DNA from 2 places in the Enterobacter sp. N5-15 genome. Region 1 is predicted to be linked to the other one. Evidence: predicted binding sites of a transcription regulator. Region 1 holds the regulator's gene; the other holds the start of a gene.
The links. The regulator LexA, encoded in region 1, represses DNA repair genes until DNA is damaged. The targets are predictions, from matches to a motif close to TNCTGTATGTACATACAGNA.
Positions count from the first base shown of each region.

Region 2: the regulator LexA is predicted to act here: its motif matches at 7,198-7,217, upstream of rmuC (DNA recombination protein RmuC).

Region 1 is NZ_CM170150.1:331,114-339,436, forward strand. It holds gene gntR (gluconate operon transcriptional repressor GntR) at 1-651, shown strand, start outside; gene gntK (gluconokinase) at 778-1,305, shown strand; gene gntU (gluconate transporter) at 1,309-2,649, shown strand; gene plsB (glycerol-3-phosphate 1-O-acyltransferase PlsB) at 2,768-5,188, opposite strand; gene AC2TE5_RS01545 (diacylglycerol kinase) at 5,343-5,711, shown strand; gene lexA (transcriptional repressor LexA) at 5,820-6,428, shown strand; gene dinF (MATE family efflux transporter DinF) at 6,492-7,829, shown strand; gene AC2TE5_RS01560 (CsbD family protein) at 7,950-8,159, shown strand; gene zur (zinc uptake transcriptional repressor Zur) at 8,207-8,323, opposite strand, start outside.
Region 2 is NZ_CM170150.1:4,614,161-4,622,483, forward strand. It holds gene rfaH (transcription/translation regulatory transformer protein RfaH) at 1-148, shown strand, start outside; gene tatD (3'-5' ssDNA/RNA exonuclease TatD) at 145-927, opposite strand; gene tatC (Sec-independent protein translocase subunit TatC) at 969-1,739, opposite strand; gene tatB (Sec-independent protein translocase protein TatB) at 1,742-2,284, opposite strand; gene tatA (Sec-independent protein translocase subunit TatA) at 2,288-2,542, opposite strand; gene ubiB (ubiquinone biosynthesis regulatory protein kinase UbiB) at 2,619-4,259, opposite strand; gene ubiJ (ubiquinone biosynthesis protein UbiJ) at 4,256-4,861, opposite strand; gene ubiE (bifunctional demethylmenaquinone methyltransferase/2-methoxy-6-polyprenyl-1,4-benzoquinol methylase UbiE) at 4,875-5,630, opposite strand; gene rmuC (DNA recombination protein RmuC) at 5,697-7,154, opposite strand; gene udp (uridine phosphorylase) at 7,295-8,056, opposite strand; gene AC2TE5_RS21910 (dienelactone hydrolase family protein) at 8,312-8,323, shown strand, end outside.

The DNA.
Region 1 (8,323 bases):
CTTTCCTGGAACATCGACGGCCTGATTTTAACCGAACGTACCCACACTGCCCGCACGCTCAAAATGATCGAAGTGGCCGGTATCCCGGTGGTGGAGCTGATGGACAGCCAGTCGCCGTGCCTCGACATCGCCGTTGGGTTCGATAACTTCGAAGCGGCGCGCCAGATGACGGCGGCCATCATCGCCCGTGGGCATCGTCATATCGCCTATCTGGGTGCGCGTCTGGATGAACGTACTATCATCAAACAGAAGGGATACGAGCAGGCGATGCTCGACGCGAACTTAACCCCGTACAGCGTGATGGTGGAGCAGTCCTCTTCCTATACGTCGGGTATTGAGCTGATGCGTCAGGCACGACGCGAGTATCCGCAACTGGACGGTATTTTCTGCACCAACGATGACCTTGCGGTCGGCGCGGCGTTTGAGTGTCAGCGTCTGGGGCTTAAGATCCCGGACGATATGGCGATTGCCGGTTTCCACGGCCACGACATCGGCCAGGTGATGGAGCCGCGTCTGGCGAGCGTCCTGACCCCGCGTGAACGTATGGGCCGCATTGGCGCAGAACGCCTGCTGGCGCGCATTCGTGGCGAGACGGTTACCCCGAAAATGTTAGATTTAGGTTTCACCTTGTCACCGGGTGGATCTATTTGAACTGACAAATTTGAAGTAGCTCACACTTATTCACTTCGCGCACGTTTGGATATTGCTTCTCTTTTGCCCCGGCAGGACAATGTTACCGATAACTGTTACCCGTAACAATTGACTGAGGGACACCCTTTGAGCACGACTAATCACGATCACCACGTCTACGTCCTGATGGGCGTTTCCGGTAGCGGGAAATCAGCCGTAGCCAGCGAAGTGGCGCATCAACTCCAGGCTGCGTTCCTTGATGGCGACTTCCTCCATCCGCGCAGTAACATCATGAAAATGGCCTCCGGCGAGCCGCTGAACGACGACGACCGCAAACCGTGGTTGCAGGCGCTGAATGACGCCGCGTTCGCTATGCAGCGCACTAACAAAGTCTCCCTGATCGTCTGCTCTGCGCTGAAAAAAACCTATCGCGACCTGCTGCGCGACGGCAACCCGAACCTCTCTTTCATCTACCTGAAAGGGGATTTCGAGGTGATTGAAAGCCGTCTGAAGGCGCGTAAAGGTCACTTCTTCAAAACCCAGATGCTGGTGACGCAGTTCGAAGCGCTGCAGGAGCCGGGTGAAGATGAGAAAGACGTCTTAGTGGTTGATATCGATCAGTCACTGGAAGGTGTTGTTGCCAGCACCATCGAGGTCATTAATAAAAGGCAGTAAGTTTTGAGTACATTAACGCTAGTTTTGACAGCAGTGGGTTCCGTATTGCTGCTGCTGTTTTTAGTGATGAAGGCGCGTATGCACGCTTTTGTTGCTTTGATGGTGGTTTCTATAGGTGCAGGTCTCTTTTCCGGTATGCCGCTCGACAAGATCGCCGCGACGATGGAAAAAGGGATGGGCGGTACGCTGGGCTTCCTGGCGATTGTGGTGGCCCTTGGCGCGATGTTTGGCAAGATTTTGCACGAGACGGGCGCGGTCGACCAGATTGCCGTCAAAATGCTGAAATCCTTCGGCCACAGCCGTGCGCACTACGCGATTGGCCTGGCTGGCCTGATTTGCGCGCTGCCGCTGTTCTTCGAAGTGGCCGTTGTGCTGCTGATAAGCGTCGCGTTCTCCATGGCGCGCCATACCGGCACTAACCTCGTGAAGCTGGTTATTCCGCTGTTTGCGGGCGTGGCGGCGGCCGCAGCGTTTCTGCTGCCTGGGCCTGCGCCGATGCTGCTGGCGTCCCAGATGCACGCTGACTTTGGCTGGATGATCCTGATCGGCCTGTGCGCGGCAATTCCGGGGATGATTATTGCCGGTCCGCTGTGGGGCAACTTCATCAGCCGTTACGTTGAGCTGCACATTCCGGATGACGTCACCGAGCCGCACCTGGGCGAGGGCAAAATGCCGTCCTTCGGCTTCAGCCTGTCGCTGATCCTGCTCCCGCTGGTTCTCGTGGGTCTGAAAACCATCGCCGCGCGCTTTGTGCCGGTGGGTTCCAGCGCCTACGAATGGTTCGAGTTCATCGGTCACCCGTTCACGGCGATCCTGGTGGCCTGTCTGGTGGCGATTTACGGCCTGGCGATGCGTCAGGGAATGCCAAAAGACCGGGTGATGGAGATCTGCGGTGCCGCGCTGCAGCCTGCGGGTATTATCCTGCTGGTGATCGGTGCCGGCGGCGTGTTCAAGCAGGTGCTGGTGGATTCCGGCGTGGGTCCGGCTCTGGGCGAAGCGCTGACCGGGATGGGCCTGCCGATTGCGGTAACCTGCTTCGTACTGGCCGCGGCGGTGCGTATCATCCAGGGTTCCGCAACCGTGGCGTGTTTAACCGCCGTGGGTCTGGTGATGCCGGTGATTGAACAGCTGAACTACTCCGGTGCGCAGATGGCCGCGCTGTCTATCTGTATCGCGGGCGGTTCGATTGTGGTCTCTCACGTTAACGACGCAGGCTTCTGGCTGTTCGGTAAATTTACCGGTGCCACCGAAGCGCAAACCCTGAAAACCTGGACGCTGATGGAAACCATCCTCGGCACAACGGGTGCGATTGTCGGGATGATTGCCTTTACGCTGCTGAGCTGAATGCGGTGAAGTAACAAGGCTCAAAAATAAGGCCCGGTAGCGTTAGCGCTTACCGGGCCTTTATATTATGCAGAACGCCAGGCCGGGTCAGGTGAAGCCACCACCCGGCTTTTTCACATCACTCGCCCTGCGTCGCGCTCTCAATCGTCAAACGCACATCCGAGGTGATCAGCTCTGCCAGCATCTGGTACACCTTCAGCGTCTCTTCCGGCTCGGCATCGCCCGTATCGCTGATGAAGCCTTCGTCACGCAGCGTCAGCACCAGAGAGCTGAAGACCGCTTTGTCGAAGAATTCAGGGGCGTTAATGCCGTGCAGAACGGACAGGCGCTGTGCCAGCGTCCGGCTCTCTTTCTCCAGCGTACCGCGGTTGATAGACGGGTTCGCACTCAGCAGCCAGAACGTAATGGCGTAGCGCTGCAGCGTTTCGCGCGCGCCGGCCGCTAGCAGTTGCAGGGTGCGGGAGCGTGACGGATTGATGTGTAGCTCGTCGTTCGAGACGGTAATCAGCCCCTGACGACGCAGCTCTTCCGTCAGTTTATCCAGCTCGGCTGCCAGCTCATCCTTGCTCCAGCGCAGGAACAGCTCCGCTTTCAGCATCGGGTAGAGCGTATCAACGTGACGCAAAAGTTCCTGACGCGAGATACGGCGATGCTGGGTGATGATGGCCGCCATGAGCGACGGCAGCATCAGCATATGGGTGATGTTGTTGCGGTAGTAGGTCATCAGCACTGCCTGCTCGCGCGGCAGAATGATGATGTCGCCGATCGTGTCCTTTTCGACTTCAAACTTGTTCATCTGCAACGCGTGATCGATAAGCTCACTGGCGGTAGCAGAAGGCACGGTTGAATCAACGGAATACGGTACGTTGCGCATCATGTCCAGATAGCAATCCAGCTGCTCCGTGAGCTGTTCACGGGTCAGCGAGCGCTGACGCGAAGCCAGAAGCGCCGTACAGCACAGGTTCATGGCGTTAGCCGCACCGGCGTTGTTAATGCGCACCATCAGCTCGGACGCGATGCCGTTGACCGTTGGCGTCAGCCAGGCCGGACGAATTGCTTCGATAGGATCGATGGATTCGCGCCACTCGGGAACGTGATGGTTCAGGTACGTCATCAGCGGCATCGGTTCGCCGAAGTTCACGTAGCCCTGACCGAGATTGCGTAGCTTGCTCAAGCCGCGCAGCATCTGCGGCAGGCTCTCTTTCTCTTTGGTCGCACCGCGCAGCTCTTTGGCGTACGTGCCCACTTCCATCACGTGCTCATAGCCAATGTAGATTGGCACCAGCGTGATTGGACGGGTTCCTCCGCGCAGCATCGCCTGGATGGTCATCGACAGCGTGCCGGTCTTCGGATCGAGCAGACGTCCGGTACGGGAACGACCGCCCTCGACGAAGTACTCCACGGAATAGCCGCGGCTGAACAGCTCGCCCAGATACTCGCGGAACACGGTGGAGTAGAGCTTGTTGCCCTTGAAGGTACGACGGATAAAGAAGGCGCCCAGGCGGCGGAAAATCGGGCCTGCTGGCCAGAAATTCAGGTTGATACCGGCAGCAATGTGCGGCGGTACCAGCCCCTGGTGATAGAGCACGTAGGAAAGAAGCAGGTAGTCCATGTGGCTGCGGTGGCAGGGAACATAGACGATCTCATGGCCATCATGCGCCAGTTGACGTACACGCTCGGCGTTATGAACGTTGATGCCCTGGTAGAGGCGGTTCCAGGTAAAGCCGAGAATGCGATCGGACAGGCGAATCATCTCGTAAGAGAAGTTCGCTGCAATCTCTTCCATCAGCGCAATGGCGTTCTGCTGGGCTTTCTCATGCGATATTTTCTTGCTGCGCGCTTCATCTTCGACGGCGCGGGCAATCGCTTTGGAGGCCAGCAGCTTGTTGAACAGATCCTGACGCGCCGGGAGACGCGGCCCTACGGCAGCCAGGCGCTGGCGGGCGAAGTGCATACGCGCCACGCGCGCCAGTTTCTGCGCGATGATCTTGTCGGTGCCGTGCTCGTCCGCCATTCGACGCAGCGAAACGGAAGGGGAGAAACGCACAAAGCTGTCGCGTCCCAGCCAGGAGACCGCAAAGAACTTCTGGATGCCGTTAAGCATGCGCAGCGGCGGGTTCTCTTCACCTTTTTCACGGCCCGGACGACGACCAAACATCACCGATACCGGCACCATCTGCACATCCAGATCGGGGTTGCTGCGGTGCAGGTCGAGATAGTCATGGAACAGCTTGATGGACTCTTCTTTTGGCGTGTAGTAGGTAAACACGCGCGGCCCGCCGTGAATGAACACGTAGCGCGGCAGTAAAGTGCCGTCAACTTCAAGCGGTTCAAGCGGGTCAGGTAAGTCATGCGCCAGACACTGGGCACGAAGCGTCAGTAAGTCTGCCTTCGAGTTATAAGGCAAAACGTACATAATAGGACGCGACGTATCGAGCCCTAATTCCAGCGCGGGTTCTGCTGGGATAGACTTGCTTTTTACCAGGATGCTTAATGGTAAATTAAGTAATTTGTAGTAAATTCGTGGCCAGCCGGACATAAACGATGTAAAGCCTCTGGTTAATAATGCAATTGCTGCGCAAGGATAACAGAAAGCGCGCAAAATTTCTGTTGTTACCCGTCATACTTCAGGCTGTAGCGAAACGCGCTACAGCTCCTGTTACTGACGCTTTTTTTCATAAAAGGTTCTTTTAATGGCCAATAATACCACTGGGTTAACGCGTATCATCAAAGCCGCCGGCTATTCGTGGAAAGGGTTCCGTGCTGCGTGGATCAACGAAGCCGCCTTTCGCCAGGAGGGCGTCGCCGCTATCATCGCGGTGATCATCGCCTGTTTCCTTGATGTTGATGCTATTACCCGCGTACTTCTTATCGGTTCCGTGCTTCTGGTGATGATAGTGGAAATTCTTAATAGCGCTATTGAAGCCGTTGTTGATCGCATTGGTTCAGATTTCCACGAGCTTTCTGGCCGCGCAAAAGACATGGGCTCTGCTGCCGTGTTGCTGGCGATTATCACTGCCGTTATCACCTGGGTCACGCTGCTTTGGTCACATTTCCGATGAGCCTCGAGGAATAATTAAGTCCCTGGTTTTTTGTGCAGTTTTTGGTTCCAAAATCGCCTTTGACTGTATATACTCACAGCATAACTGTATATACACCCAGGGGGCGGAATGAAAGCGTTAACGACCAGGCAGCAAGAGGTGTTTGATCTCATCCGGGATCATATCGGCCAGACGGGTATGCCACCCACGCGTGCGGAAATCGCGCAGCGTCTGGGCTTCCGTTCTCCGAATGCTGCCGAAGAACACCTGAAAGCGCTGGCGCGTAAGGGCGTGATTGAGATTGTTTCAGGCGCGTCACGTGGTATCCGCCTGCTGGTGGAAGAAGAGACGGGCATTCCGCTGGTGGGGCGCGTTGCTGCCGGTGAGCCTTTACTGGCACAGCAGCATATTGAAGGCCATTACCAGGTTGATCCAGCCATGTTCAAACCGAGCGCTGATTTCCTGCTGCGCGTCAGCGGTATGTCGATGAAAGACATCGGCATTCTTGACGGCGATCTGCTTGCGGTGCACAAAACGCAGGATGTGCGTAACGGCCAGGTGGTTGTCGCACGCATTGATGATGAAGTCACCGTCAAGCGTTTGAAAAAACAGGGGAACACCGTTCAGCTACTGCCTGAAAACAACGAGTTCTCCCCGATTGTGGTCGATCTCCGCGAACACAACTTCTCTATCGAAGGACTGGCGGTTGGGGTCATTCGCAACGGCGAATGGCTGTAACCTCTTCCTGACAGGCTATGGCGCCGCTGTAGCCTGCTTCATTCTCCACTCCCGGTATTTTTCATGTCACTGCTGACGGCATCCGATAAGGCATTGTGGCGTCTTGCTCTGCCGATGATTTTCTCCAATATTACCGTTCCCTTGCTCGGTCTGGTCGATACTGCCGTTATTGGTCACCTTGATTCGCCTGTTTATCTTGGCGGCGTGGCGATTGGCGCGACGGCAACCAGCTTCCTGTTTATGCTGCTGCTCTTTTTGCGCATGAGCACCACCGGACTCACGGCACAGGCTTATGGTGCAAAAGATCCGCTGCGTCTGGCGCGCGCGCTGGTGCAGCCGCTGATCCTTGCGCTTGGCGCGGGGCTGTTAATCGTTTTATTACGTGCGCCTCTTATCGACCTTGCGCTCCATGTTGTTGGCGGCAGCGAGGCGGTACTGGCGCAGGCGCGACGTTTCCTTGAAATCCGCTGGCTCAGCGCGCCCGCATCGCTGGCAAACCTGGTTCTGCTGGGGTGGCTACTGGGCGTTCAGTACGCACGCGCGCCGGTCATTTTGCTGGTGGTAGGCAACCTTCTCAACATTGTGCTGGATGTCTGGCTGGTAATGGGCCTACATATGAACGTGCAGGGCGCGGCGCTGGCGACGGCGATTGCCGAGTACGGAACCTTTATTATTGGCCTGTGGATGGCCTGGCGCGTGCTGGCGATGCGCGGCATCTCCCTGGCGCTGCTCAAAACCGCATGGCGCGGCAATATCCGTAAGCTGCTGGCACTTAATCGTGACATCATGCTGCGCTCGCTGCTGCTTCAGCTTTGCTTCGGCGCGCTGACGGTTTTCGGGGCTCGACTGGGGCCAGAAATCGTTGCGGTCAACGCGGTGTTGATGACGCTACTGACCTTTACCGCCTACGCGCTGGACGGTTTTGCCTATGCGGTAGAAGCGCATTCCGGGCAGGCGTACGGTGCGCGCGAAAGTGGGCAGCTTCGGGACGTCTGGCGGGCAGCCTGCCGTCAGTCGGGACTGGTGGCGCTGGCGTTCGGCCTGGTTTACGCCTGCCTGGGTGAGCAGATCGTGGCATTGCTGACGTCTATCCCTGCGCTGCGCGAGCTGGCGAGTCACTATCTCATCTGGCAAGTCATCTTACCGGTGGTCGGCGTCTGGTGTTATCTGCTGGACGGCATGTTTATTGGTGCGACGCGCGGAGCGGAAATGCGCAACAGCATGGCGGTCGCGGCGGCAGGGTTTGGCCTGACGCTGCTGACGCTTCCCTGGCTGGGTAATCACGGTTTGTGGCTGGCCCTGGCCGTTTTCCTCTCGCTGCGAGGGATATCGCTGGCTTTTATCTGGCACCGCCACTGGCAAAACAATACCTGGTTTCCCTCGCGCCACGATATATCGTGACGGTTAAAGATTCCGAATATGAAATCAACTGCCGAATCCTTAACTACAATAATTATCACGTCCAGCAGAAAAGAACGTAACGGACGTTACGACCCGACGCTTAACTAAGAGGACACGATGATGAATAAAGACGAAATCGGCGGCAACTGGAAGCAGTTCAAAGGTAAAGCGAAAGAAAAGTGGGGTAAGCTGACTGATGACGATATGACCGTCATTGAAGGTAAACGCGATCAGCTTGTCGGTAAAATTCAGGAACGTTACGGCTATGCGAAAGATCAGGCGGAAAACGAAGTCAAAGACTGGGAAACCCGTAACGACTACCGCTGGTAACGCTGAATAACCCACAGGGCGGCTCTAAGCCGCCTTTTCTTTTGCCGTTAACGCGGCTTTTTCTTCACAAGAATTGAGTGGTCGTGCTGGCAAGCGTCCTGATGGCGACAGGCTTCCACTTCCACGCAGGCAGAGCACAGCCCGTGCGCTTCAATCACGTTATG
Region 2 (8,323 bases), 580 kb from region 1:
TAGCGTCGTGATTACCGAAGGCGCTTTCGAAGGCCTGCAGGCGATTTTTGCCGAGCCGGACGGGGAAGCGCGATCTATGCTGTTGCTCAATCTGCTGAACAAGCAGGTACTGCAGAGCGTTAAAAACACCGACTTCCGCAAACTTTAAACGTTTATTCCGAACAGATTACGCACGTTGTCATCCGTCTGCGCCGAAAGCCAGTGCGGATCCTCTCCGCGCCACTTCGCAACGCTCTCAACAATGTGCCCCAGATACGCGGGCTCATTTCGCCGCGATGCCGGTTTGGGCTTCATATCGCGCGGTAGCAGATAAGGCGCATCGGTTTCAAGGAGCAACCGGTCAGCCGGGATCGCTGGCAACAGCTCCCGAAGCTCAAGCCCGCGACGCTCATCGCAAACCCAGCCGGTAATACCCAGATAAAGCCCTCGCTTCAGGCAATCCAGCGCTTCCTGCCGTGAACCGGTGAAGCAGTGCAGCACCGCGCCGGGCAGTTTATCCAGCCACGGATCCAGAAGTGCCAGGAAACGCTCATGCGCGTCGCGGCAGTGCATAAATACGGGCATTCCAAGCTCTACCGCCAGCGCGAGCTGGGCAGTGAACGCCTTTTCCTGCTCTTCAGGCGTGGAAAAGTTACGGTTGAAATCGAGACCGCATTCGCCAATCGCCACAACGTCTGGCGTCTTCGCCAGCCTGTACAGGGTGTCGCCGCTTTCCGCGGTCCACTGGCTGCTGTCGTGAGGATGCACGCCGGCAGTAGACCAACAACGATCGTAGCGTTGCGCCAGCTGCTGCGCCTGCTCGCTCTCATGCAGGTTGGTGCCTGTCAGCAGCAGCCCTTTCACCCCGGCTGCAAACGCGCGCGCAACCACCTCATCACGATCTTTCGCAAACTGCGAGCTGGTCAGATTGAGTCCGATATCAAACATGCAAATCCCCATATAACAACCGCCCTGACGGGCGGCTGTTTTTACTCTTCAGTGGTCTTGTCGGACGTATCGTCTTCGTCATCCGCTCGACGTCCTTTACCCACGTAGAAACGCGAGAAGAATACGCCGACCTCAAACAGACAGTACATCGGTATGGCCAGCAGCGTCTGCGAGAACACGTCAGGCGGCGTCAGCAGCATGCCGACCACAAAGGCGCCCACCAGAATATATGGACGCTTCTTACGCAGGTCATCCGGGGTGGTTACCCCAACCCAGCAAAGCAGCACAATGGCCACCGGCACTTCGAATGCCACGCCAAACGCCATAAACAGCGCCATCACAAAGCTGAGGTAGCTGGCGATATCCGTCGATACCTGGACCCCTTCCGGCGCGGTATGCGTCAGGAAACCGAAGGCCAGCGGGAAGACAACGAAATAGGCAAACGCCATGCCGATATAGAACAGCAGCGAGCTGGACACCAGCAGCGGGATCACCAGCTTGCGTTCATGCTTATACAGCGCTGGCGCCACAAACGCCCACACCTGATAAAGAATGACCGGTGCAGAGGCAATCAACGACACCCAGAAGGTCAGCTTGATGGGGGTAAAGAACGGAGAAGCAACGTCTGTTGCAATCATCGTTGCACCCAGCGGCATCTGCTTGATCAGCGGCGCAGAGACCACCTGATAGATATCGTTGGCAAAATAGACCAGGCACAGGAATATGAGTAAAACCGCAATAATGCAGTTTAACAGGCGCTTACGCAGCTCAATGAGGTGCGCAATCAGCGGTTGAGTATCATCTACTGCCATGTTTACGCTTTATCACTCGACGAGGGGGATGATTCGGAAACGGACGCAGCGGGCTTCACTTCCGCCGTTTTTGCCACCGGCTCTTCCGGCTGCGACTGTTTTTTCACTTCGGCTTCCTGCGGCGTCTGCTCTGGCGCGGCAGCCTGATGTTCAGCGCTGGCAGGCGTTACGCCCTCGCGCTGCTCCTCGCTGCCCTTCACCACCGGGTTATGGATGGTGTTCGCTTCATCGCTCGCTTTTTCAGGATCGTTAACGCTATAGGAGCGCTTCATCGATTCCGCCGCTTCGCGCAGCTCATCCATTGACGCTTTCAGTTCCGGCGTCAGGTTATCCATGCTCGCCTTCTCGACCTTTTTCAGGCTTTCCTGAAATTCCTGCAGCTTAAGCTCCTGCGCCAGTTCATTCTGAACGGTCGATGCAAGCGATCTCAACGCACGAACCCAGCCCGCAACGGTTTTCACTGCCACCGGCAGACGCTGCGGCCCCAGCACAATCAGGCCAATCACAAAGACCAGCAGGAGTTCACCAAAACCAATGTCGAACACGACTTACACCTGCTCTTTATCGTGGCGTTTAGCGTCTTCCTTTTTGGCTTCTTCTTGCTTGTCGGCGATGGATTTAGCAGTAAAATCAGCATCCTGGCTGGTTTTATCCTGCTTGGTCTCATCATCGCTCATCGCTTTCTTGAAGCCTTTGATAGACGCGCCCAGATCGGAACCAATAGAACCGAGCTTTTTGGTGCCAAACAGCAGCACGACGATGACGGCAATGATCAACAATTGCCAGATACTGATACCACCCATACATGTTCCTCAGGGATAGATGATTAAAGAGTCAGATCGCATTATACGTATGCGACCCGTCGATAGCGACGCACGCTCAGCGCGTTTTTCGCCAGCCTGCCAGCCAGACTACCACCCCGCCAGCCATCAGCCAGGCGGGCATCATCTGCCAGTCCGGACGGTTGATCAGCAGCAGCGTACCGCTCAGCAGCAGCGTTGCCCCAATCCCAAAGAGATAGCGTGACTGTCCCTGGCGAACACGGCTGGACTGAAGCTCGCGGGCGATTTTATCCATGCTGTGCTGAAGGTTCTTGCTCTGACGCAAACTGTCATAAACCAGTTCAGGAATTTCAGGCATTTTTTCTATCCAGAACGGACCTTTCTCTTTCAGAGAGCGCACCAGCGCCGGAATGCCAACCTGATCCTTAATCCAGGATTCAAGGAAAGGTTTCGCGGTCTTCCACAAGTCTAACTGAGGATAGAGCTGTCGGCCTACACCCTCAACGTAAAGTAATGTTTTCTGAAGTAAAACTAGCTGTGGCTGAACTTCCATATTAAAGCGGCGAGCCGTGTTGAACAGGTTTAACAGCACGTGTCCGAAGGAGATTTCCGCCAGCGGTTTTTCAAAAATCGGTTCACAAACGGTCCGGATCGCGAACTCGAACTCTTCGACGTTGGTGTCAGGCGGCACCCAGCCGGAATCAACGTGCAGCTCGGCCACTTTACGGTAGTCGCGGTTGAAGAACGCGATGAAATTTTCTGCCAGATACCGTTTATCTTCTTTGTTCAGCGACCCCACAATCCCGCAGTCGATACCGATATACTTCGGATCCTCAGGGTGTTCGTAGCTCACGAAGATATTGCCCGGATGCATGTCCGCATGGAAAAAACTGTCGCGGAACACCTGGGTAAAGAAGACCTGTACGCCACGCTCGGCCAACAGCTTCATGTTCGTTCCCTGTTTCTCCAGGGCCACCACATCCGAAACCGGAATACCGTAGATACGCTCCATCACCATCATGTCCTGGCTGCAGTAGTCAGAATAGACTTCAGGCACATAGAGCATCGGGCTGTTTTCAAAGTTGCGACGCAGCTGAATGGCGTTTGCCGATTCACGCAGCAGGTTAAGCTCATCAATCAGCGTTTTTTCATATTCCCGCACAACTTCCATTGGACGAAGGCGACGCCCGTCCGGCAGCAAGCGTGGTACCCAGCGCGCCAGACGATAAATCAGCTTCATGTCCGCTTTGATGATGGGCAGGATGTCCGGTCGAATGACCTTAATAACGACTTCTTTGCCGTTTTCTTTCAAACGCGCGGTGTGCACCTGCGCGATTGAGGCCGACGCCAGTGGCTTAATGTCGAAATCGTCGAACCAGGTCTCGACGGGTACATTCCCCATCGCCTCTTCAATCTGCTTTTTCGCGCGCGCGCCGTCAAACGGTGCGACGCGATCCTGCAGCATCGCGAGCTCATCGGCAATGAGAGGCGGGAACAGATCGCGGCGGGTCGACAGCATCTGTCCGAATTTAATCCAAACCGGACCGAGCTCCTGCAGCGCCAGGCGCAGACGCTCACCCAGCGGTTGACCTTTATGGCGATTGGGCATCCAGAACAGCATCCGCCGCCAGATACGAAGCGGCAGCGTGATGCGCATTTTGGGGATAAGCTCGTCGAGCCCGTAGCTCAAAAAGGTGCGAATAATAAAATAGAGGCGCCGAATTTCACCAGGCGTCATTTGCCCTCCAGTTTTTCCAGCCGTTTGGTTAACGCGTCAACCGCACGTTCAACAGCAGCGGTCTCTTCCGCAAACCATGCAACTTCCAGTGCCCCGGGCGCCATTCGCCACTCCTCAGTCAGCACTTCCGCCGCATAGCGTTGCTGGCGTTGGAGGCTTTTACGCGCAAAGGAGGCGCCACCATGAAGGACTTTCCCGATGCCTTCGGCGGCGATGTCGCCGATAAAAGGCGCAAGCAGCTCTGCCGGATCGAACTCCGCCAGATCGGTGAGCGCAACGAAGTTCTGCACGACCTGAATGTCGCCTTCCACTTCCAGCTCACCGCTGCGGATAAGCGCCGTTAATTGCTGGCGATCGCGCAGTTTTGGCAGCACGCTCATGTGCGTGATGACCGAGCAGTCGGCTTCACCTTCCCACGCCCCCAGAACGTCAAGCTGACGTTCGCTGAATACCAGCACAAGCGGCGCCGAGAACTCTTTTAAAACAATGCGCAATACCTTCCCGTTTAGCCGCTGACGTGCAGCTTTCAGCGCCGGAGCGCGATACAGAAAAGCGTTCAGTACATTCTCGACGCCTGCGGAGACTAAGGGTTTAAAGGGCACGGGACACCTCCACTCAGAATTTGTAACCGCGATGCAGCGCGACGACGCCCGCCGTCAGGTTGAAATATTCAACATTCTCAAATTCTGCATCCTGCATCATGGCTTTTAATGTGTCCTGATCCGGGTGCATACGGATAGATTCCGCCAGATAGCGGTAGCTTTCAGCGTCATTAGCCACCAGCTCGCCAATACGCGGCAGCACGTGGAAGGAATAGGCGTCGTAGGCTTTGCTCAGCGGCTCAATGATCGGTTTAGAGAACTCGAGCACCAGTAGACGTCCACCCGGCTTCAGCACGCGGTACATGGAGCGCAGCGCTTTTTCTTTATCGGTCACGTTACGCAGACCGAAAGAGATCGTGATGCAGTCAAAGGTGTTATCCGGGAATGGCAGCGCTTCGGCGTTTGCCTGCACATATTCCACATTCCCCACCACGCCGATGTTACGCAGCTTTTCGCGTCCCATTTTCAGCATGGAGTCATTAATATCGGCAAGAACAACGCGACCGGTTTCGCCCACCAGACGGGAGAACTTCGCGGTTAAATCGCCCGTGCCGCCGGCTAAATCCAGGACCGTTTGTCCACGACGAACGCCGCTACAGTCAATGGTGAAGCGCTTCCACAAGCGATGAATGCCGAACGACATCAGGTCATTCATCACATCGTACTTCGCCGCCACGGAATGAAATACGTGGGCCACCATGTCAGCTTTCTGCGCTTTGGCGACAGTCTGAAAGCCAAAGTGCGTTGTGTCTTGTGAATCGTCAGCCATCTTAGAGCCTGCTTATCAGTAAAATGTTCGTGAAGTGTAACAGATTGGGCGCGTTTGCCCTACGTTTCAACCACCGCGAAAGAAACGCGCTGGAGTCTCGTCTGGTGATAAATTCGCCGCTAACGTGTTGTCTTCACTGTTTGTCTTTTGTTCGTCCGCACCTTCTCGCAGGCGAAACTCGTCGTCCTGGGCGGTGGCCTGTTCGACCAATTCCGGATTAATCTCGCGTTTAACCTCTACCCCCAGGCTGCGGAATGATTCGGCCTGTGCCAGCAGATTGCCGCGTCCGGAGGCGAGTTTTTTCATCGCCTGGCGGTAGTTATCCTGCGCACGATCCAGGCTCTGCCCGACTGATGACATGTCGTCCACGAAGAGGCGCATTTTGTCGTAAAGCTTGCTGGCACGATCGGCAATCTGCTGCGCGTTGCGGCTCTGGTGCTCATAGCGCCACAGGTTCGCAATGGTACGTAACGCCACCAGCAGCGTGGTGGGGCTGACCAGCATAATGTTATTTTTGAGCGCTTCGGTGATAAGCTCGGGCTGTCTGTCGAGTGCCAGCAGAAACGCGGGTTCTACCGGGATAAACATCAGGACATAGTCCAGCGAGCGGAGGCCCGGCAGCTGCTGGTAGTCTTTTCTGCCGAGCAGGCGAATGTGGTTACGCACGGAGGCAATGTGCTCCTGCAGCGCAGACTCGCGCGTGTAGTCATCTTCCGCATTAAAGTAGCGTTCATACGCCACCAGCGTCATTTTGGCGTCAATCACCACATCTTTACCCTGCGGCAGCCGCACAATCACATCCGGCTGCATACGAGAGCGGGCGTCGTTTTCGATACTCACCTGCGTTTCGTATTCATATCCTTCCCGCAGTCCAGAGGCTTCCAGTACGCGGGTCAGCACCACTTCTCCCCAGTTGCCCTGGGTTTTGTTATCCCCTTTCAGCGCGCGGGTCAGGTTGACCGCTTCCTGCGCCATCTGGGCATTCAGCTGCTGGAGATTGCGAATCTCATGCGCCAGGGTGTGACGCTCGCGCGCCTCCTGCCCAAAGCTGTCCTGCACCTGACGACGAAAACCGTCAAGCTGTTCGCGCAGGGGCGTCAACAGGCTGTTCAAGCTCTGGCGGTTCTGTTCATCAACGCGGCGGTTGCTGTGCTCGAAAATACGGTTGGCGAGGTTCTCAAACTGTTCGCTGAGGCGCTGCTCGCTGTTGATCATCTGGCGGATTTTGTCTTCCGCGTGCAGCTGGGTGGATTCAAGGCGGGTGGTCACTTCGCGGAGATCGGCCTCCAGCGAGGTGTTGATATCTCGCAGGTTGCGCAGCTCGTTATTGAGCAGCTCGCACTCCTCTCGCCAGTGGTCACTCAGCGCAAGCTGCTGCTTTGCCGCACTTAATTCAGCGACTATCTCTTCGCGCTCTGCCAACTGGTCGGCCTTCTGCTGTGCATGCTGATAGCTGGAAATGAGCCAGCCTATCGCCACGCCCGCCAGCGCAATCACCGCGTAAATCAGGATTGAGATATCCACAATGCCCCCTGCATCAACGTATTACCCGCACAAAATAAGATTGTGCTGTACAAACGTCCAGTTTGAAAGGGTTTTCCTGCGAGGCGCTACGCAAAAAATAAAGGCCGAACGTGTCGGCCTTTGATTTCGAAAGGAGAGGACTAGATCAGGCGACGCGCGGCTTCAACCACGATTTTCACTGCATGACTTTCGGTCTGCTTCATGGTTTCGGCGTTCGGGATCTCCTGCTGGGTACGGTTGACGATAACGCCCGCCACCATACCGGCACGCAGACCCTGGCTTGCACACATGGTCAACAGCGTTGCGGATTCCATTTCGTAGTTCATCACGCCCATGGACTGCCACTCTTCCATTGAGCCTTTGAAACGGCTTACCACGCGGCCTGAGAAGGTGTCGTAACGCTCCTGGCCCGGGTAGAAGGTGTCGGAAGAGGCGGTTACGCCCACGTGGGTGGTTGCGCCTACGGACTTCGCGGCTTCAACCAGCGCGGTGGTGCATTCGAAATCAGCCACTGCCGGGAATTCCATCGGCGCAAAGTGCAGGCTTGCACCGTCCAGACGGACGGAGGCGGTCGTGACCAGCACGTCGCCGACGCTGATGTGCGGCTGGATAGCGCCGGTGGTACCGATACGCAGGAAAGTACGAATGCCCAGCTGCGCCAGCTCTTCAACAGCAATAGAGGTAGACGGACCACCGATACCGGTAGAGCACACGATCACCGCTTTGCCATCCAGCTCTGCGCGCCAGGTGGTGAACTCACGATGGGCAGCCAGCTTGACCGGCTTATCCATCAGCGCGGCGATCTTTTCCACACGCTCAGGATCGCCGGGGACGATAGCGAGCGTAGCCCCTTGTAAATCGTTTTTAGTGAGGCCGAGATGAAAAACATCAGACTTAGACATAGGTGACTCCTCTGTGGGTCGGTTAGTCAGAAGAAGTAAAACGGTACTTTACAGAAGCAGTAAGCATATTTTCGTGACGCACCTCACCATGAATGAAAATGATTACATTGAATTTCCATAAAAAGGTGATTCAAATCACATTAACAAGTTATATCGCCAGGTGCTGCACAAAAGATAGACCGTTTAAGGCACTGTGAGTTGTTAACCTGGTGTCTATATTTACCTTTGCGCTAACTCATTGGTACGGAGAATGCCATGACTGAAAAA